DNA from 2 places in the Brevibacillus choshinensis genome. Region 2 is predicted to be linked to the other one. Evidence: a T-box and tRNA genes for the amino acid it is inferred to sense, from the RefSeq annotation. Region 2 holds a T-box; the other holds one or more tRNA genes.
The links. A T-box is a leader RNA that pairs with one kind of tRNA and senses whether it is charged. The one in region 2 lies ahead of serS (serine--tRNA ligase), so its partner is inferred to be a tRNA-Ser.
Positions count from the first base shown of each region.

Region 1 (11,238 bases), 2.1 Mb from region 2:
TTCTGACGTCCGGGTCATGTTTCATGCGGAGAACGGGATCATGGGCACGGGACCAAGCCCGAAAAAAGGGGAGGAAAACCCGATGCTCTGCAATGCGGGCGGTTTTCCGGTCACGCTTGCGACAGGGGCTTCTTTCTTTGACAGTGCGACTGCCTTTGCCATCATCCGCCGCGGACTGCTGGATATGACGATTCTCGGGGTGCTTGAGGTCAGTCAGAGCGGGGATATCGCCAACTGGATCGTACCGGGCAAACGAGTGCCGGGGATGGGCGGAGCCATGGAGCTCGCGCAAAAAGCGAAAAAGGTCATGGTCGTCACCACTCATCTCGATAAGAATGGACGCTCCAAAATCGTCAGGGAATGCTCGCTGCCATTGACGGCGAAGGGGGCCGCAGATTGGATCATCACCGATATGGCTGTCATGCAGGTCATGCCAGACGGCCTCTACCTGCGGGAGGTCATGTATCCGTACTGCGTGGCGGATGTCATCGGAGCGACGGAGGCGGAGCTGAAAATGGACGGCGAGGTAGGCGTATTTCGATAAGCCGCTTCAAAACCAAATATCCACGAGTCAGGAGGAAGAGCATGGCAAACTGGCAATCTCTCATACGGGAACAGTTAGAGAAGGATCGGGAAGAAGCAGTCGCACTGCTGCAAGACTGGGTAAAAAATCCAAGCGTCCAAGGCGCAGAAGAATCCATCCAGACAAGCATCGCCAAAACATTGGATGCAATGGGAGCAAGTGTTGATTTGTGGGTGATGGAAGGCGAGGAACTTCTGAAGCATCCGTATTTTGTTTCCCCGCGGCAGGAGTTTGCAGGCAGTCCAAATGTAGTCGGGGTATGGAAAGGCTCTGGGGAAGGTCGCTCCATCATTCTGAATGGACACGTGGACGTGGTTCCGGCAGGGGACAGCGCCCAATGGAGCGATGATCCTTTCAGCGGCAAGGTGGAGGATGGCAAGCTGTACGGACGCGGCGCTACGGACATGAAAGGGGGAAACCTTTCTTCCCTTCTGGCTGTTTCGGTGCTGCAGAAACTAGGGGTAAAGCTGAAAGGCGACGTCATTTTCCAAAGTGTCGTAGAAGAAGAGAGCGGGGGAGCAGGCACGCTGGCGACGATCCTGCGTGGCTACAAGGCCGATGCAGCACTCATTCCTGAACCGACGAACATGAAGATCTTCCCGAAGCAGCAAGGGTCCATGTGGTTCCGCCTGACTGTCAAAGGACGTTCGGCCCACGGAGGGACTCGCTATGAAGGCGTGAGCGCGATCGAAAAAAGCTTGGCAGTGGTGCAGGCGATCGGCCGTCTGGAAAAGGAACGCAACGATCGCCTGGACGATCCGCTGTATGAAAAGCTGCCAATCCCAATCCCAATCAACATCGGCGTGATTGAAGGGGGAAAATGGCCGTCCTCTGTAGCGGATCTGGTCAAATTGGAAGGACGCATGGGAGTCGCACCGGGTGAACAAATGGAGGATGCCAAGGCAGAGATGGCAGCTGCCCTGAAAGCTCTGGCGGAGGTAGACCCTTGGTTCGCAGAGGCACCAGTGGAACTGGAATGGTACGGAGCGAGGTGGGTACCGGGAGCCGTAGCGGAAGATCATCCGCTGATGGAGATTCTGCAGCGCCAATTCGTGCAGGTGACAGGCGACCGTGCCGTTGTGGAGGCATCGCCGTGGGGTACGGATGGTGGGCTTTTGACCGCTTTGGCAGATACACCTGCGATTGTGGTAGGGCCTGGGGTTACGCAGGTTGCGCATTACCCGAATGAATACATTGTGCTGGACGACGTGCTGCGATGTGCCGAGATCTTTGCCCTGACGCTGATGGAATGGTGCGGAGTCGCTGATACAACGAACTAAAACGAGAAGGAGAGGGTTTTCCATGAGTCCGATCACGACCAAATTCATCCAATTGAAAACGGCAGTACCAGGTCCCAAATCACAAGAAATGCTCGCGAAAAAAGAGGCGAATGTGCCGCGCGGACCGTCCAATACCACACCAGCGTTTGTGGCCAAGGCCGAGGGGGCGCTGCTGACAGATATTGATGGCAATACGTTTATTGACTTTGCAGGTGCCATCGGATCGATTAATGCTGGGCACTGCCCGCCGGCGGTGGTGGAAGCGCTCAAAGAACAGCTGGATCAATACATACACACCTGCTTCCACGTCATGATGTATGAGCCGTATGTGAAGCTCGCTGAAAAATTGAATCAGATTACGCCGGGGGACCACGCGAAGAAGACGTTCTTCCTGAACAGCGGGGCAGAGGCTGTGGAAAATGCGGTGAAAATCGCCCGCAAATACACAGGACGCAAAGCCATCATCTCGTTCGAGCGAGGCTTCCATGGACGCACGCTGCTCGCCATGTCGCTGACGAGCAAAGTCCGCCCTTACAAATATGAGTTCGGTCCGTTTGCGCCTGACACGTACAAAATGACCTACCCTTACTACTATCGTTCTCCGTACGGTGCTTCTCCCGAGGAGACGGATGCGGAAGTGCTGCGTCGTTTCGAAGACTTCTTCCTCGCCGAAGTGGCTGCGGACAACGTGGCGGCGATCATCATGGAACCGGTCCAAGGAGAAGGCGGATTTGTAGCCCCTTCGAAAACCTTCGTGCAGGGTGTAAGGGCCATTTGCGACAAGTACGGCATTCTCCTGATCGCGGATGAAGTGCAGACCGGCTTTGGACGCACAGGCAAAATGTTTGCGATGGAGCATTACGACGTCGTGCCCGACATCATTACCATGTCCAAGTCTCTCGGAGCCGGCATGCCGATCAGTGCGGTGACAGGACGCGCCGAAATCATGGATGCTCCGAATCCGGGTGAAATCGGCGGAACGTACGGCGGCAGTCCTCTCGGTTGCGTGGCGGCGCTGAAGGTCATCGAAATGATGGAGCAGGATGGCTTCTTGGAGCGGGCGAAGACCATTGGCGACACCATTCTCAAACGATTCGAGCAGTTCAAGCAGCAATTTGCCGAGGTGGGCGATGCGCGCGGTCTAGGCGCGATGTGCGGGATCGAGCTCGTGAAGGACAAAGCAAGCAAGGAACCGAATAAAGAGCTGACAGCAAAAATCGTTCAGGCTTGCTACCAAAATGGGATCGTTGTCATGTCCGCGGGGCTTTACAGCAACGTGATCCGCATTCTATCCCCGCTGGTCATTACCGACGAGCAGCTGGAAGAGGGCTTGAACGTGCTGGAGAGTGTGTTGGCTGAGCTTTGCACACCGAATCGCTAACGGACGGAGGAGATGGCCATGAAGAAAGCATGCTTTATTGGAGGGCAGTGGGTTGAAGCCGCTGCCTATGCCCCCTTGTATTCTCCATACAGCGGTGAAGAAATTGCTCAAATCCCGCAAGCAGATCCAGAAACCGTAAAAGCGGCGATTGCCGCAGCGGAGGAAGCGACCGCTGTCATGTGGAAAATGCCTGCCTATCAGCGGGCAGCCATTCTGGAAAAAATCGCGCACATCATGGATGAGCGACTGGAGGAAGCAGCCAGGATCATCGCGTTGGAAGCGGGAAAGCCCATCAAAACTGCGCGCGGCGAGGTCATCCGCACCATTCAGACCTACAAGTTCGCAGCCGAAGAGGCAAAGCGCGTCCACGGAGAAACACTCCCGCTGGATGCGGCCATCGGTGGAGAAGGCAGACTGGCGTACACGGTCCGCGAACCGCTTGGGGTAGTCGGAGCGATTACGCCGTTTAACTTCCCGATGAACCTGGTTGCCCACAAAGTAGGGCCAGCTCTCGCAGCGGGCAACGCCGTTGTGCTGAAGCCAGCGTCACAGACCCCTCTATCGGCCTTTTTCCTGGCTGAGGTGGCAGAGCAGGCTGGAGTGCCTGCCGGTGCCTTGAACGTCGTGACAGGCAGCGGAGCGACTGTGGGAGACCTTTTGGTGAAGGATCCTCGAGTAAAGGCGTTGACCTTTACAGGAAGCCCCGCAGTGGGGATCGATATTCGCAACCGGGCAGGGCTGAAGCGCGTCACGTTGGAGCTCGGTTCCAATTCGGCAGTCATCATCGATCGGGATGTGAATCTCGACGAAGTGATTCCGCGCTGCATTTTCGGTGCATTTGCCTACTCTGGTCAGGTGTGCATTTCCGTGCAACGCATTTATGTGATAAAAGAACGCTTTGAGGAATTCGTGAGCAAGTTCGTCGCGGAGACCAAGAAGCTGCGAGGAGGAGACTCCTTGTCGGAGGATGCTGATTATTCCGCAATGATCAGCCCGCGAGAGACAGAGCGCGCAGTGTCGTGGATCGAGGAAGCCAAGCTGCACGGAGCACGTGTAGAATGCGGTGGCGAAGTGGTCGATCGCATGCTGCAGCCGACAGTGCTGACAGGAGTTCCGGCGGATGCAAAAGTATCCTGCCAGGAAGTTTTTGGTCCGGTCGTTCTCATTAACGCTGTAGAGTCCGTCCAGGAAGCGATTGAGCTGGTCAATGATTCACGCTATGGCTTGCAAGCAGGCTTATACACGAGCAATCTGGGACTCGCGCTGCAGGCTGCCGACGAGCTGCATGTCGGGGGGGTCATGATCAACGATATTCCGACCTTCCGCGTGGATCACATGCCGTATGGCGGCGTCAAGGAAAGCGGGATGGGACGTGAAGGCGTGAAATACGCCATCGAAGAGCTGACCGAGATGAAATTAGTGGTCATCAAGAAGTAAAAGAGGAAAAGTCATGAAAACTGGCTCCCAAGCAAGCAGCTGGGAGCCAGTCAATCATTTGGAAGCATCCTCTTGCATTCGAGAGACTAGCTGTGCTATAGTAGAACTTGTTGAAACGTGGAGGGATACCGAAGTGGTCATAACGGGGCGGTCTTGAAAACCGTTAGAGTGCAAGCTCACGCGGGTTCGAATCCTGCTCCCTCCGCCATACATACGAGGATGCGCGTTCCGTTCTGAGTTCTCTGCAAGAGACTTGGGCGGAACGTTTTTATTTGCCAAAAGAATGACTGAAATTGTGCAATCTCCCTCCAATTCCAACATTTACTTGTGGAACCATTAGTCGACCAGATGCATAATGGATTTGTAAGGAAATCATCTAGTACAAACATCTTGGGAACTGCGGCGAACGAATCAGTGCAGAGAGTCGTCGCTATTTTTTTTGCACAAATAAGGCACTCTTTCCTGTATATACTTGTAGGCAATAGGTCAAAAATCCTGTATCTTATAGTTATTCACGTAAGTACTTAACGTACTACCCTTGACGCTCCAGCCTTTACCGGTTGGAGTTTTTTTTTGCTTCGAGCAGTGATTATCGGGGCAGCGACAGTCAAACGACCGTTTTTTTCCTCAAAATCCAGAAGAATCAATGTCGATGAATGAGGCGTAATGATATATCCTGTACGTAAGGACTCGATTGTTTCTTGGGGCCCTGCGGCAGCTTCAAAAATGCAGACGAAGCTGCCGTCTTTTTTGTGGAAAAATATCAGAATATACACGCAATAAAGAAAACAATGTATACTAGGAGGAAACGAAGCTAGGGGGCATGCACATGATCGAGGCCAAGCGCGTAAGGAGAAATACGTTAGGGGATATTCTCAGGCGGAGTCGCGGACGTTTTCCAGAAAAGACCGCTTTGCAGTTCGAAGAAGAGGCCCTTACATACAGTCAGCTCGATCGGATCGTCAACCAGGCTGCACAGGCTTTCATCTCCAAGGGCTTGCAAAAAGGAGAGAGGGCGGCCGTACTATCCCGCAACTCAATGGACTTTGTGATTCTCAACTTCGCTTTGGCCAAAGCAGGCATCATCATGGTACCGATCAACTACATGCTGAATCAAGAGGACGTGGCTTTCATTCTGGGACATTCAGAAGTCAGTGCCGTATTTGTCTCACCCGAGTTCCAGGAGCTCGCACAGGGGGCAATCAGGCTGTCAGACATGGTCCCCAAAGTGCAGGCGCTGATCTCCAAGCCAACCGCTCAGAGTGGAGAGTGGGTCCCATTTCGGGCGTGGATCCAAGAGGCCGATGATCAGGAGCCGGATGTGGAGCTCGATGATGAAGATGTCGCTCATATCTTGTATACGAGCGGTACGGAGTCGAAGCCAAAAGGGGTCATGCTGACGCATAAGAGCATCATTTCCGAGTATGTCAGCACGATCATCGATGGCGACATGAAAGAGGATGATGTCGCGATTCATGCCCTGCCCTTGTTTCATAGCGCACAGCTGCATTGCTTTTTAGGGCCTTACATATACCTCGGCGGAAGCGGTGTCATTTTGGAGGCGGCGACACCGGCAATCATGCTGGAGACGGTAGAAACGTTCCGAGCCACCCAGCTGTTCTGCCCTCCGACGGTTTGGATCGCGCTGCTGCGTTCTCCTGAATTTGCATCGCGCAATCTCAGCTCACTCAAGAAATGCTACTACGGTGCAGCAATCATGCCCGTCGAAGTGTTGAAAGAGCTGAATACGCGTTTGCCAGAGGCCCAGTTCTACAACTTCTACGGTCAAACTGAAGTAGCGCCTCTCGCCACGGTGTTAAAGCCAGGCGAGCAAATCCGCAAAGCGGGCTCCGCCGGAAAACCGTCACTCAATGTGGAGACGAAAATCGTAGATGACGAAGGAAACGAAGTGCCTCGTGGCAGCGTGGGAGAGATCGTGCACCGGACAAGTCATGCGATGATCGGCTATTTCCGTGATCCTGAAAAATCACAGGCTGCCTTCCAGGGAGGCTGGTTCCATAGCGGTGATCTGGGGATTATGGACGACGAAGGATTCATCACCGTGGTCGATCGAAAAAAAGATATGATCAAATCTGGCGGTGAAAATGTGGCCAGCAGGGAAGTGGAGGAAACCATCTACCTTCATCCCAAAGTATCCGAGGTGGCTGTCATCGGCATTCCTCACCCGTATTGGATCGAGGCGGTCACGGCAGTCGTGGTGCCGAAAGCAGGGGAGTCATTGACGGAAGAAGAAATGCTCGCGTTTTGCAAAGACCGTCTGTCTGCCTTCAAGGCGCCGAAATATGTGGTCATTGCGGATAATCTGCCGCGAAATCCGAGCGGTAAGATATTGAAACGGGAGCTGCGTCTGCGCTACGACGTTCTCGCAAAGCAGTAATTCCATGGAATCATGAAGCCCGCTTCACGGTTGGATGACCGGGAGCGGGCTTTTTCTAATGCGCTATTTTACCGTGGATACCGTAGGGTGATCGGGTTTGATGACTTCAAAGCGATACCCTTTGGATTTGAGGAACGTAATGACCTCTGGCAGTGCCTCCGCAGTTGGAGATTTGGTGCTGGAGTCATGCATCAGGATCACGATTTCCTTTTGATTCTTCACCTGCTGCTTGATGTTGGCCAGAGCGCTTTGTGCAGTGTACTTGTTGCTTCGGGCATCCCCATTCGTCACATTCCAATCGATGAAGATGTACTTCCGTTTATTCGCCTCCGCCTTGATGGCACTCATGACGGGATGGGATGGATTGTACAGCTTGGGATCTTGATACTTGTGACTCACCGAATTGGTGCTGCCGCCAGGATATCGGAATATCACAGGCTTGATTCCGATGGCATTTTCGATCAGCTGATTTCCTTTTTCCAGATCGGCAAAGAAAGCTTCCATGCTTTTGTACACGATGCGGTAATCGTGCGAGTACGTATGGCCGCCAATCGCATGGCCTTCTGCCAGGGTGCGTTTGAGGATTGCCTCGTGGCCTGGCACATTGCGACCGACGATAAAGAAGGTTGCTTTCACTCCGTACTTTTTCAGGGTATCGAGCACGGATACGGTCACAGCTGACGGACCGTCGTCAAACGTCAGGTAGGCGACCTTATCCGTGGCCGGTTTCGGAGCAGGTGTTGCCACAGGCGGCTTTACCGCTGGCTTTGGCGCAGGCTGAGCCGGTTTGGTTGTCGGCGCATTTGTACCGGCAGCGCCAGGCTTGGGTACAGAAGGCGTCTTCCCGTTCGCACCAGGCGTGGTCGGTTTAGGCGCTGGTGGAGCCGGCTTTTCTTCCGGATTGGGCTTCTGCGGCTGTGCCTGTTGCGCGACAATGGGCTTGCTGTGAATCGGTATGAGCGGCTGGTAAGGCTCATCTGCATAGATCAGAAATGGGTTGCGCTGCTCGCGAAAGCTGGCGAGCTGCTGCTGATAGGAAGCCTCGATTTCTTGCGGTGCCTTATTTTGCTCCAACAGATTTCCGATTTTGTCTGTTCCCATCATTCGGTCAAATAAACTGATTTCCGTTTCCGTGCTTTTCGGGACCGGAAACGGATACAGCTGACGAGCGTTTGCCAAAGCGTAGATTCCCGTTTTTACTGGGTTGAACTGGTGCGGATCGGTGATTTGTACGTTCACTCCACCTGCTGTTCCTTTGGTCTCTGGCAAGAAAACGACACCCGGTAAAAGACTGGCATTCATCAGGTCTGCGTATTGGCTGGAGGAAATCCCTTCGCCGCCAATCCAGGTATAGTTGTCGTCGTGACGGAGTGGAGTTCCCGCGCTGTGGCCAGTCGCCAAATATCCGAACACGGATGTCAGGGTAGGCAGATTTGGTGAGATCGGCACCCAAGTCAGCCCCGTGTCCTGAAACAGCATCGAGCGCGTATAGCCCTGCATGGGGACAACTGTTAGGTCAGCACCAATGTTTCGATTGAAGAATTGGGCCAATTCGCCGATCGTCATGCCGTGGGCCGTCGGCAGCGTATCTGTGCCGATGGAAGAAGCATAGGCAGGCTCAAGCAGCGGGCCGTCGACGAGTTTTCCACCTAATGGATTGGGGCGATCGAGCACCAGGATTGGTTTTCCCTGTTGCTTTGCCGCAAGCATGGAGTCACGTAAGGTTGTTATGTATGAATGACTACGTGCCCCTGAATCCTGCAGATCGACAAGCAGCATATCCATGTGGGCATACATGTCGGGAGCAGGTACCCGATTGGATGCGTTCCAGGTGTAGACAGGTATGCCGTAAACCGGATGGGTGTAAGTCAGAGCTGGTTTTTCCTGTTCCCACTTGCCGTCCAAGCCATTTTCGGTAGTGAACAACGCGACGAGGCTTACCGTTCTGTCCCTTCTCAACAAATCGATCGTACTGATGCCCTGGCTATTGATACCAGTCTGGTTGGTGACGAGTCCCACTTTTTTCCCATCGATCAACGAATGAAATTGATCGAACAGTACATCGCTTCCCAACTTTATGGCAGCGGTATTGGCGGAACTTCCACCTGGGGTAATGATGCTCAAGATGAGTGCAAGGATGAGGAAAGGAATCATTTTTTTCATCGACATGGCCTCTTTCAAAGTGAAAATATCGTCGTTGTATGTCCTATTGTAACGTTTTTTTGGAATAAGATGGTTTCATTTTTGTAACAATTTGAAAATAGTTCAAAGGGAGGAGGAAATCAGGCTCAAGATAGCAGAATTCACAATAATATCCCAGTGTTTTCCTGTATTTTGGAACTGGAATTCCTTGCATCCACCCCCTTCCTATAGTAGATTTAGAACCATGTGAATCTTTATTGAAATGGAGTGGACAACATGCTTAAAAAATTGGCCTCGCTTGTACTTGCGCTTGCTCTCGTACCTGTGGCAGCTTTTTCTGCTTCCGCTGCATCCGCGCCAGCAGCCATTAAAGTGGAATACAACAAGAAGGCAATCGTATTCCCTGACCAAAAACCAGTGATTCGTGACAGTCGTACCTTGGTCCCGATTCGACCGATTGCTGAAAGCCTCGGTTTTGATGTCGACTGGAATGAAAAAACGCGAACCGTGACGATCAACAAAGGAACCAACAATGTTCGCCTGGTCGTTACTCAAAAAATTGCCAAGAAAAATGGACAAACCATCAATCTGGATGTACCAGCTCAAATCATTAATCAACGCACAATGGTACCTGTACGTTTCATCGCAGAAGCCTTGACCTATCAAGTGAACTGGGATCAAAAAACGCAAACGGTTCTTATTGCGGACGAGCAGTCCACTCAGCCAAATCCATCGACTGATAAGCCAGCTACGAGCACAGGGCAAAAGCAGCCAGATGCGAACACTGCTTCATTGATCGACCGTTCTTCCCTTTTTGCGAAAACGTTCACCATCGCGACTATCGGCCTGTATCGTGTAAGTGGCACCGTAGAGCCTGGCAGTGATGTAACCGTTACGCTGGAAGACAAAACCTTCGAAGTCGAAGTCAAATCAGACGGTACCTTTGAATTCAACAAGGACACGTATGACGGCATTCGCAACTACACGCTGAAAGCCGAAAAAGACGGGAAAGTCGATACATTCGAGGGCGAATTTGTAAGTAATTAGGGTTTCTTTTGCTGAGTAAGAACACCTCCGGCACACCACACTAAGTGCAAGGAGGTGTTTTTTGTTGAGACGAATTCAAGTGGGAATTTGCTCGGCGATGATCCTCGCCGGTTTGGTAGCAGGCTGTTCGCCAAACAAAGAACAGGGCTCGGAGGACATGAACGGAAATCAGGCCAAGTTCGAAGCACAGGGCATTAATTTTCGTAACGACAATGCAGGGATGGACAAAGGACCGGCTGCGATGATCAGTCAAAAGTACGTCCACCAAAGAGAGCCCCATCTGGTGTCCAGACTGGAGCGGCATGCAGAGAACATTCCAGGGGTAGTGGATATCAAGGTATTGGCTTACAAAGATACGCTTCTGGTCGGTGTTCTGCCAAGTGACACCCCAAAACCGGATGAACCCAATCGAAGACCTTCCATCGCCCACACGCCGGGAAAAATCGTCAGGAACGACAATGGACATACGGACGCCTTGCAGCGACGCGTGGTCGACAGGATGAGAGTACGCTTGCAGACAGAGAGTCGCTACAATGTGATGTATGTTTCGACCAATCGGGCGCTTTATGACAGGGTAGCAGATCTGCATGAGAGGATCGTTCGCGGAGAACCGGTAAGTGACGAAGCTTTCCAGGTCTTGATCAATGACATGGGCTATACAATCAAAGGCTACAACCTGATCGACTGACAAAGCTCCACCTGGATGCCCGGGTGGGCTTTTTAGCATGTAAAATGGCTGTGCAGGCAGGAAATGAAGGGCAAAATGGGGAAAGTAACGAGAGAGAAGGAGAACGGCAAGGAGTGCAAGTCCATGAATACACCACAGGTCTCGATCACAAAGATTACCCCGCCAAAGCCAAAGCCATACGTGCTAAGACGCCCGTCTTTGGCGAAAAAGCTTCGTTTGCTGCATCACGTTCCACTTTGCGTCGTGCATGCAGCTACCGGCTACGGGAAAACAATGACGGTC
Region 1 is NZ_CP069127.1:2,157,264-2,168,501, forward strand. Features, by position in the region: gene JNE38_RS11045 (3-oxoacid CoA-transferase subunit B) at 1-544, shown strand, start outside; gene JNE38_RS11050 (peptidase) at 586-1,863, shown strand; gene gabT (4-aminobutyrate--2-oxoglutarate transaminase) at 1,886-3,244, shown strand; gene JNE38_RS11060 (aldehyde dehydrogenase family protein) at 3,257-4,681, shown strand; tRNA gene JNE38_RS11065 (tRNA-Ser) at 4,801-4,889, shown strand; gene JNE38_RS11070 (acyl-CoA synthetase) at 5,511-7,079, shown strand; gene JNE38_RS11075 (exo-beta-N-acetylmuramidase NamZ domain-containing protein) at 7,143-9,242, opposite strand; gene JNE38_RS11080 (copper amine oxidase N-terminal domain-containing protein) at 9,498-10,268, shown strand; gene JNE38_RS11085 (YhcN/YlaJ family sporulation lipoprotein) at 10,333-10,956, shown strand; gene JNE38_RS11090 (AfsR/SARP family transcriptional regulator) at 11,080-11,238, shown strand, end outside.
Region 1: it has a tRNA-Ser gene. The T-box ahead of serS (serine--tRNA ligase) is inferred to sense a tRNA for this amino acid. The anticodon was not compared.

Region 2 (11,238 bases):
GCTCCTGCGCCATGTAGGTAATGTATGCCTGTACAGTATCCCGTGAAATGTCCCCAACCTTCGGATTGGGGATTTTTTGTTGTAGCCAGCCACGAAAGTAGGTATACAGCTTCTGGTGTTCACTCAGTGTACGATCACGAAGCCCTTGGGACGTTTTGAAGCTGTAGAATCGCTCAAACAGTTGGTCTAGCGTATAATCTTGACCATGTAAGTCTACACTGGGCCGCTTACGTACCAAAGTTTTGCCTTTGCGTCTGTCCATTTGTTTCCCTCCTGTATATTTTGGGGAGGGGTAGTGGTCTACATGGTCTAAACTGGTTGCTTCCATGATAAATGAAAACACGGCTCTCCGATATCCAGAGAGCCGCGTCGTATAAAGGTTTTGAAGCTGTATGGCGTCCCCGAGAGGATTCGAACCTCCGACCTACAGTTTAGGAAACTGACGCTCTATCCTGCTGAGCTACGGGGACATGGAGACAATCGGGGCCAGCACCGTACATCTGCTGCCCGCTACATCCTTTATTATATGCCGTTCCCCTCTTTTTGGCAAACAAACAGGCCCCGCGAGCAGAAATACGAGAAGGACTAGGAGCCTATCTCCTAGTCCTTTGTCGCTTCTATCGTGTTGACCCATCACTGATGAGCGAACTGTTCTTCCTCGGTAGATCCGCTAAGTGCAGTCGTAGAGGATGTTCCCCCTGCGATGACTTGAGCGATTTCATCAAAGTAACCGGTACCTACCTCGCGCTGGTGGCGAGTGGCCGTATAGCCATGGATCTCGCTGCCGAACTCCGCTTGCTGCAGCTCAGAATAAGCAGCCATGCCGCGATCACGATAGCCTCTCGCCAGTTCAAACATGCCGTAGTTCAGAGAATGGAAACCGGCCAAAGTCACGAACTGGAACTTGTAGCCCATCTCGCCCAGCTCATCCTGGAAGCGTGCAATCGACTCTTCATCCAGCTTTTTCTTCCAGTTAAAGGATGGCGAGCAGTTGTAAGCAAGCAGCTTTCCAGGGAATTTTTCATGGATGGCCTCTGCAAAGCGACGTGCTTCTTCCAGATTCGGCTCAGACGTTTCGCACCAGATCAGGTCTGCATACGGTGCATACGCGAGGCCGCGGGCAATGGCTGCATCCAGGCCGCCACGCAGTCGGAAGAAACCTTCTGGAGTGCGCTCACCGGTCAAGAATGGCTGATCCTGCTCATCGATGTCACTCGTGATGAGGAAAGCACCGTTGGCATCCGTGCGAGCCACGATAATCGTCGGTACTCCCATTACATCGGCTGCGAGTCGGGCGGAAATCAGATTGCGAACAGCCGCCTGTGTCGGGATGAGCACCTTTCCGCCCATGTGGCCGCATTTTTTCTCAGACGCGAGCTGATCCTCAAAGTGAACCCCTGCTGCTCCCGCCTCAATCATGCCTTTCATCAGCTCGAATACATTCAATGGACCTCCGAAGCCAGCTTCCGCATCCGCTACGATCGGTGCGAACCAATGCGTGTCGGTACCCCCTTCGGATTGATCGATCTGATCTGCGCGCTGGAGCGCCTGGTTGATGCGCTTCACTACATGAGGAACGCTGTTTGCAGGGTAGAGGCTTTGGTCCGGATACATTTGTCCAGAGAGGTTGGCGTCAGCGGCTACCTGCCAGCCGCTCAGATAAATCGCCTTCAGCCCCGCTTTTACTTGTTGAATCGCCTGATTCCCGGTCAAAGCACCCAGTGCCTTGACGTGATGCTCGGTATGGAGTAAATTCCACAGTCGTTCTGCACCCATTCGAGCCAAAGTATGTTCGATTTGGACAGATCCCCGCAGACGAACTACATCCTCTGCGGTATAAGTACGGGTAATTCCTTGGAAACGCTCGGATTTCCAGCTTTGCTCCACCTGTTGAATCGCTTCTTGCTTTTGGTTGTTTGTGCCCATTTTCATTTCCCCCACTCACTTTTATTTTTTATGAAAAAGTAGAAATGCCTAAGCCTAGGAAAGATAGTTGTAGCCGGGAACCGTCAGGAAGTCCTCGAATTCATCCTCCGTGACCAGCCGCAGAAAGAGCTGACCCGCCAACGGAAACTTGCTTTCCTCGTAACGCTCCTGTCCCATAGCTGTTTTCAACGCTTGCAGCTCCTCCGTCAGCCACTGTTTCACCAATCCCTCTGTGACTTTGCGTCCATCCTGCAACACTCCCTGTGGATGACGGATCCACTGCCAGACCTGTGCCCGAGAAATTTCGGCAGTCGCTGCGTCTTCCATCAGATTATGGATGGGAACAGCGCCAAAGCCGCGAAGCCATGCCTCGACGTATTGGATACCGACACTGATATTCGTGCGGACGCCTTCCTCTGTGATGACACCTGTTGGTACAGCCAACAAATCGCTGGCCGTCACTTGTACGTCCTCCCGTTTGTACCAGATCTGGTTGGGCTCTCTCATCAGACGATTAAACACTTCCATGGCAACGGGAACCAGGCCAGGGTGAGCTACCCACGTTCCATCGTGTCCGTCGTACGCCTCCCGCTCTTTATCTGCTCGTACTTTGGCGATCGCTTCTTCATTTTTGACTGGGTCGTTCTTGACCGGGATCTGTGCAGCCATCCCGCCGATGCATGGCGCTTGACGTTTATGGCACGTTTTCACAGCCAACGAAGTGTACGCCTTCATAAACGGTACTGTCATCGTGACCTGTGCACGGTCAGGTGTTATTACTTCAGGCTGATTACGAAGCTTTTTAATGTAGCTAAAGATATAATCCCATCGACCACAGTTGAGACCAGCGCTGTGCTCACGCAGCTCGTACAAAATTTCGTCCATTTCAAAGGCTGCCAATATGGTTTCGATGAGTACAGTTGCCCGGATCGTGCCACGCGGGATATGGAGCTCATCCTGAGCGAACAGGAACACATCATTCCAGAGGCGGGCTTCCAAATGGCTTTCCAGCTTGGGTAGATAGAAATAGGGTGCCGTGTCGTTGGCCATCAGCGCCTGAACATTGTGGTAAAAGTAGAGTCCGAAATCCAGCAGGCTGCCTGAGATCGGCTTGTTATCAAGGGTGATATGCTTCTCTTCCAAATGCCAGCCGCGTGGGCGAACGATGAGCACAGCTGTCTTTTCATTCAGCGCGTACCGTTTTCCCTCCGGACTAGTGTAGGAGATATTGCGGCGTACCGCATCCTTCATGTTGATTTGGCCTTGAATCGTATTTTCCCAAGTCGGAGAGTTCGCATCTTCGAAATCTGCCATGAAGAGGCGCGCTCCAGAGTTCAAGGCATTGATGACCATTTTCCTGTCACCGGCTGGCCCAGTAATTTCTACACGCCGATCCATCAAATCGGCTGGCAGTGGAGCTACTGTCCAATCTCCTTTTCGAATCTCCGCCGTCTCTGGCAGAAAATCTGGCAGCTCTCCCGCATCGATTCTCAGTTGCCGCTCCTGTCTTTGCGCAAGCAATCGCTGTCTTCTGTCTCCAAACGTCTTTTCCAGCCGGGTGATGAACTGGATGGCTTCCGGCGTGAGAATGTCGCGATAGCCGTCATGCCATTCTCCTGTAATGCCGAGCTCCAGGGGGTAAGGATTAGTCGGAATCGTGGTCAAGATAGCTCCTCCTCCATCAGAGAAACGTTATTATGATACAGATTCATAATTAACTTTGTATTATAGTACAGAAGGTGCAAAAAAAATGGTGTTACTCCTGATACCCGCTTCCGCTGCAATGGCTGCAGGTGACATGCCCATCGCCCAGACAATAGTGGCAAGCCGCCCCATTTTCATCGTGACCTACTCCTCCACATCTTGTGCAACTTTGTTCGCCGTTTCCCTCGCAACGGTAGCAGTCCATATTCCATTCCCTCCACATTCTGTATTAAAACAATATTCTTAAGATTTGTTTTTATTATATAACAGGGATTGGTACAGTGCAACACACAATTTTTAAATTTTTCCTTCTGTATTACAACACAAAAACAGCCCTAATCCCGATGGATCAAGAGCTGTTCTGCACGTCAAATTCACTTCTTATTTCGGAGAGATTTTTTCCACTCCGCCCATATACGGACGCAGCACATCTGGAATGATGATCGTTCCGTCTGCTTCTTGGTAATTTTCCAAGATCGCAGCAACGGTACGGCCAATCGCAAGGCCCGATCCATTCAGAGTATGCACGAATTCAGGCTTCGATTTGGTATCGCGGCGGAAGCGAATGTTTGCACGACGAGCCTGGAAGTCTTCGAAGTTCGAGCACGACGAGATTTCGCGATACGTGTTGTTGCTCGGAATCCATACTTCGAGGTCAAATTTTTTGGCAGCTGTAAAGCCCAGATCGCCAGTGCACATGCTCAGGACACGGTACGGCAAGCCCAAGAGCTGCAAGACTTTCTCTGCATTTTTCACCAGTTTATCCAGCTCATCATACGAATCTTCCGGCTTGGCGAATTTCACGAGCTCGACTTTGTTAAATTGGTGCTGGCGAATCAACCCGCGTGTATCACGACCTGCCGAACCTGCCTCCGAGCGGAAACAAGCACTGAATGCCGCATAATAACGAGGGAGGTCTGCTCCGTCCATGATTTCGTCGCGGTGCATGTTGGTCACTGGCACCTCAGCGGTCGGAATCAGGAAGTAATCAGGTCCTTCCAGTTTAAACGCGTCTTCTTCAAACTTCGGCAATTGACCGGTTCCTGTCATGCTCGTACGGTTGACGATATATGGCGGGATCACTTCTTCATAGCCGTGCTCGTTGGCATGCAGATCCATCATGAAGTTCATCAAAGCGCGCTCCAGACGAGCACCCAAACCTTTGTAGAACACGAATCGGCTTCCTGTTACCTTTGCCGCTGTTTCAAAATCGAGGATACCGGCTTGGCTGGCGAGATCCCAGTGTGGTTTTGCCTCAAACTCGAAGCTGCGAGGCTCACCCCATGTCCAGGCAACCACATTGTCGTCTTCCGATGTCCCGATCGGAGTGCTTTCGTGCGGGAGGTTAGGCAAGCTGAGCAAAATCATTTCCTGTTGCTCATCCAGCTGACGCAATTCCTCATCGAGCACTTTGATGCGCTCGTTTACTTCTTTCATTTCCGCGATCAGATGATCGGCATTTTCCTTGTTGCGCTTCATCACCGCTACTTGCTCGGATACATTGTTGCGCTTGTTTTTCAACGCATCGGCTTCTTGAATCACCTGGCGTCTTTTTTCATCTACTTCTGCAAATTGATCCAGCGCCGAAATATCTTCATTCCGATGTTCCAAGCGGCGTCTTACTTCCTCCAGGTCCTGGCGCAGTACTTTTACGTCCAACATGTGAGAACCCCTCCGAATCGATTTTCGAAAATAAAAAACACCCGTCCCCTGGTAAGGGACGAGTGTTGTATACCCGCGTTGCCACCCTCGTTGACAAATGCGTCTTACTGCTCGCATCGGTCCACTCTTCCGTCATAACGGGACGGTGCCGGACAAAGTTGATCCTTTGCCACTCCGAGATGGATTCCTTCGTACACCGGTTCGGTTTGCACCATCCACCGACTCTCTAAGCCAGGCACTTACGAAGTACTTGTTCTCATCATCGCATTCTCTCATTCACTCATGATTCTATTGTTTACTGTACTACAGGTTCTATACCTGTGTAAAGGGCGGCTGTCTGGCAGTTACCCGTTTTTTCCAAGAGGGGACTCTACAAGAAAGACCCGCACCATTTCGATGCAGGTCCTGTTTTCGCTAACAGATGAATTAGCTGCGATACTCCTTCACCATATCGAGGAAGTACCGGTGCAAGCGATTGTCTTCTGTCAATTCAGGATGGAACGCGGCGGCCAAGTAATGGCCATCTCTTGCGACTACGATTTTGTCCTCGTACTTCGCGAGTACCTGACCGTTTTCCCCTACCTCCATGATATAAGGAGCTCGGATGAAAACAGCCGGATAATCAGCAGCGACACCCGCAATCGGCATTTCGACTTCAAAGCTTTCCTTCTGACGGCCAAAAGCATTTCGTTCGACCTTGATGTCCATCAAACCGAGGTGAACATCCTCTTGGCCGTTGATCCGATTCGCCAGCAGGATCGCCCCTGCGCAAGTGCCAAAGATCGGTTTTTTCGCTTTCCCAAAATCGCGTACCGCTTCCATGAACCCGTATTTGTGCATGAGCTTGCTGATCGTCGTGCTTTCTCCGCCCGGAATGACCAAGCCGTCCAGGTCATCCAGCTCTTCCACTTTCTTCACGGAAACAGCTGTTGCCCCTGCCTCCTCCAGCATTCGAACGTGTTCCGCTACTGCACCCTGAAGGGCCAATACACCGATTTTCATAGCGTTCACCTTACCAGCCGCGGTCTTGCATACGGTCCGCTTCACGAATTTTGGAGATTTCAATGCCTGTCATGGCGCTGCCCAATCCTTTGGATACGCGAGCGATCAGCTCGTAATCATCATAGTGAGTGGTTGCTTCCACAATCGCGCGAGCAAATTTCTCCGGATTTTCGGATTTGAAGATACCGGACCCTACGAACACGCCGTCGGAACCAAGCTGCATCATCAGAGCCGCATCTGCAGGAGTCGCTACCCCGCCTGCTGCGAAGTTAACGACTGGCAGCTTGCCTGTCTTGTGTACTTGTTCCAGCAGCTCGTAAGGAGCACCCAGATTTTTTGCTTCCGCCATCAATTCGTCGTAAGACATCGCCTGAACCTTGCGAATTTGAGCCATCATTGTGCGCATATGACGAACTGCTTCCACAATGTTTCCGGTCCCTGGCTCCCCTTTTGTGCGGATCATGGATGCGCCTTCGCCGATACGGCGCAGTGCTTCACCCAGATCACGCGCACCACATACGAACGGTACAGTGAACTCTTTTTTATTGATATGGTACAAATCATCCGCAGGAGTCAGTACTTCGCTCTCATCGAGGTAATCTACCCCCATGGATTCCAGAACACGCGCTTCCACGAAATGACCGATACGCGCTTTTGCCATAACAGGAATCGATACAGCGTTCAATACTTCCTCTACGATGCCCAGATCAGCCATACGCGCTACGCCGCCTGCTGCACGAATGTCAGAAGGCACGCGCTCCAGTGCCATGACTGCCACCGCACCAGCAGCCTCGGCAATTTTCGCTTGCTCAGCATTGATCACGTCCATGATGACGCCGCCTTTTTGCATTTCAGCCATACCTTTTTTCACGCGGGATGTTCCTACCTGTACCATTTCGTTTCCCCCTATATCATGAAGTTAGATGTCGAACTGTTCTGTGGTGTTATGGTTCGTTGATAAGGTCATTGTAAACGAAACATACTGAAAAAAACAACCCTTATTTCTCACAGCCATAAAAATGCAAAAAAATCCCCACCTCGCATGGAGATGGGGACTGGTTCTATTTTACTTGCCTGTTGCGCTGCTAAACAGGTTGCTGAAGAACTGAATGATGCTCCGGAAGAACAGTCGAATCCAGCTGCCTTCTTCGACTTCCTGGCTAGCCACGACGTCAATTCCGGATTTTGCTGCATCTTCTGCCTGCAAATAATCGCTGTCCTTGGCACCTTCTTCTTTCAAGACAAGCTTACCGATTATTTGGCCTTGCTTGATGGGTGCGGTCAGCTCTTGGAAGGTTACGGTCGGGGTGAATTTTGCTTCCGAACCAATTTTGGTCAGCACGTTTACCTCACTGCCTGCCTGAGCGCTGACCTCCAGCTCCACACCGTTTTTCACCGGCGCAGTCTCGAAGCCTTTGATTGCCGCTCCTTTGTCCATTTGCTTTGTCAGTTTGAAGTTGCTAAAGCCATAGTCAAACAGCTTTTTGGTTTCTACAAAGCGTTTGGTTTCACTGCCGGTACCCATCACAACGGAAATCAGGCGCATGTTGTCCCGTGTAGCCGTACCAGTGAAGCAGTATCCTGCCGCTTGGGTATATCCTGTTTTCAGACCGTCTGCTCCTGGATAGTAGTTATTCAGGTCAGGCAGCATCCAGTTGTAGTTTGCTTTTTTCAACTCATCCGGTTTCCCTGCACGGAACGTAAAGCGAGGGATTTTGGATACCTCTACCGCTTCCGGGAAATCACGAATCAAGGCACGGGCCAAGATCGCGGAGTCACGAGCAGACATCAGGTTTTCCACTTGATCGGTTTGAACGGAGTATGGACCCAGTTCATTTGCGGGCAGACCCGTAGATGTTACAAAAGACGTATTGGTCATTCCCAATTCTTTTGCTTTTTTGTTCATCATTTGCACAAAGTTTGGCTCGCTGCCGGCTACTTTTTCTGCCAACAGAACCGTAGCATCGTTTGCTGAAACAACAGCCATTGCCTGGTACAGTTCACGTACGGTAAACGATTCCCCAGCGTTCAGATAAACGCCAGATGCGTCAGAAATTTTCGCCACATAAAACGCGTATTCACTCACGGGTACTTGCTCGTCCCATTTGATTTTCTTTTGCTTAACCGCCTCTTGCACCAGGTACTCCGACATCATTTTACTCATGCTGGCAGGTGGCAGTGGAACGTCAGGATTGACGCTATACAGGATTTTACCTGTTGATGCTTCTAAGAGAATGGCAGATTTGGCTGCCAGTTGTAGATCGGCTGCAGGTGCTGCATTGGCCTTTGTCGCAGCTCCTCCCATTGCTGTAGCGAATACAGCGACAGAAAGGAACAGACCTGTCAAACGCTTTGTCCATGTCTTTCGTTTCATTAGATTCTCTCACTCTCCCATTTCTGTCGATACTAGTCTTCCTGCTAAGCGCACACACCATTTTCAGTTTACCATAGTTTATAGGCAGGCTTGAAGCTTGTTTCGGACTGTAATTCATGGCAAACCTTAGAAAAAACCCCCTTTCACTAGAAGGAAAGGGGGTTTTAGGTCCTCTGAACTATATTGTTTCCTAGGAAATTGAGTAGTTTGGAGCCTCTTTCGTGATTTGCACGTCATGTGGATGGCTCTCACGCAAGCCAGCGCCTGTGATTCGAACGAACTGAGCATTTTCGATCAAATCGTTGATGGTTTTCGCTCCGCAATACCCCATTCCGGCACGCAGACCGCCGATCATTTGGAACGTGACGTCTGCCAATGGGCCTTTGTAAGGAACACGGCCTTCGATGCCTTCTGGAACCAGCTTTTGTTCATTTTCCTGGAAATACCGATCTTTGCTTCCCGCTTTCATCGCACCGATGGAACCCATACCGCGATAAACCTTGAAGCGACGGCCTTGGTAAATTTCAAATTCCCCTGGGCTTTCTTCCGTTCCAGCGAACAGGCTACCGATCATGATCGCAGAAGCGCCTGCGCCGATGGCTTTTGGCAAATCACCGGAGTATTTAATGCCCCCGTCGGCAATAATTGGAATATTGTATTCCCGCGCTACTCGGGCACAATCGTAGATCGCTGTAATCTGCGGCACCCCGATACCTGCGACGACACGGGTCGTGCAAATCGAGCCTGGTCCAATCCCTACTTTAACTACGGAAGCACCTGCTTCAATCAATTCGCGAGTCGCCTCGCCAGTAGCCACGTTTCCTGCGACGATGGTAAGGGTAGGATATGCTTTTCGAATTTCTTTTACCGTTTCAATTACGCCTTTGGAGTGGCCATGGGCCGTATCTACTACGAGCACATCCACACCAGACTTCACCAGAGCCGCTGCACGCTCGAATGTATCGCCAGAAACTCCTACAGCCGCGCCGCACAATAAGCGGCCCTGCGGATCTTTTGCGGCATTCGGGTACTGGATCGCTTTCTCGATATCCTTGATGGTGATAAGTCCCTTTAGGATGTTATGCTCGTCCACCAATGGAAGCTTTTCAATCTTGTGCTTTTGCAGGATTTCTTCAGCCTGTTGCAAGGTGGTTCCGACTGGTGCCGTCACAAGTCCATCCTTTGTCATCACATCACGAATCGGGGTTGTGAAATCGTGCACGAAACGGAGGTCGCGGTTGGTCAAAATCCCGATCAAATGCTTGTCATCGTCTACGATCGGCACACCAGAAATTCGGTATTTGCCCATGAGCGCATCCGCGTCTGCTACGGTATGATCCTGCGACAAGGAGAATGGATTGGTGATAACGCCGCTTTCCGAGCGTTTTACGCGGTCCACCTCACTCGCTTGCTGCTCAATGGTCATATTTTTATGGACAATTCCGATCCCACCTTGGCGAGCCATGGCAATCGCAAGTGCAGACTCTGTCACGGTATCCATTCCTGCACTGATCAGAGGAATGTTCAAGGTAACCGAATCGCTCAATTTCGTTTTTAAGTCTACATCCCTTGGCAAAACTTCCGATTTTGCCGGAATGAGCAGGACGTCATCAAACGTTAAACCCTCTTTTACGAATTTGTCTTCCCGCACAGTAAAAAGCTCCTCTCGGTGATAGTTTTAGACAGTTTAGCAAATGGCTTAATTTACTGTCAAGAAATGCATTCAATGTTCGGTTATACAACGAATAATCCAGATAAATCAAAAAAATAACCAATATAAATGAATCGTATTACGAAAATTATTGAAGGTGGATGGGAATGGATAATGCTTGGAAAAGCTTTCGTTATTTAGAGACTGAACCCACTTCCCGGAAGTTTTTGGCCTCCTGTTATGAAAAGCTGGGGCAGGATCATCCTGATCGCCTAGCCTTTCAGCAAAGCAATCGTTTCCTTTATTTGTGGAAACAGGCGAGGCATTTTTACACGACCGCAGAGGACGCAGAGCTATCTGTTCAACCACTACTGCTGTTTTACGGGTGCACCCATTTATTGAAAGGTATGCTCCTGACCCGTGATCCCGCTTATCCGCAAAATAGTCGGGTGCTCCAGCATGGAGTCACGACACGAAAACTGAAACGAAGTGCCTATTCCTTTACAGAGGATGAGATCCGTCCCCAAAAGGAAGGGTTTTTTGCTCATCTCGCTCATTTGTTTGGTCAATCTCCCCTGCAGGATCGTTATGTCGTACACGAGCTGCTCGCTTCCATACCCGATGTCAGTGATGCCTATGCCGTGTTCAGCGATACCCAGCCTCTCTGGAAGCGCCTGGATTGGAATCGAGCGACAGTCCCCATCACGCATGCAGATCCAACGGCTGAATCGAGTGCCGCGTATTCGCTTGAATCATGGGTTTCGGTCCTCTTTCCCGATAAGCAGGATGGCTCGTTAGCTTTTTCTCCGGAGACTTTTACCCACTACATACGTCGATTGTCCCCGTCGCGGGAACAAGCAGAGCACTACCGATGGAAAAGTGGAAATGGATCTGGCAAAGAGCTGCTTCTCCCTTACGT
Region 2 is NZ_CP069127.1:30,138-41,375, reverse strand. Features, by position in the region: gene JNE38_RS00265 (hypothetical protein) at 1-262, opposite strand, end outside; tRNA gene JNE38_RS00260 (tRNA-Arg) at 394-470, opposite strand; gene aceA (isocitrate lyase) at 634-1,926, opposite strand; gene aceB (malate synthase A) at 1,981-3,591, opposite strand; gene serS (serine--tRNA ligase) at 4,012-5,292, opposite strand; T-box leader at 5,344-5,564, opposite strand; gene pdxT (pyridoxal 5'-phosphate synthase glutaminase subunit PdxT) at 5,719-6,294, opposite strand; gene pdxS (pyridoxal 5'-phosphate synthase lyase subunit PdxS) at 6,305-7,189, opposite strand; gene JNE38_RS00230 (D-alanyl-D-alanine carboxypeptidase family protein) at 7,361-8,668, opposite strand; gene guaB (IMP dehydrogenase) at 8,859-10,319, opposite strand; gene JNE38_RS00220 (YaaC family protein) at 10,487-11,238, shown strand, end outside.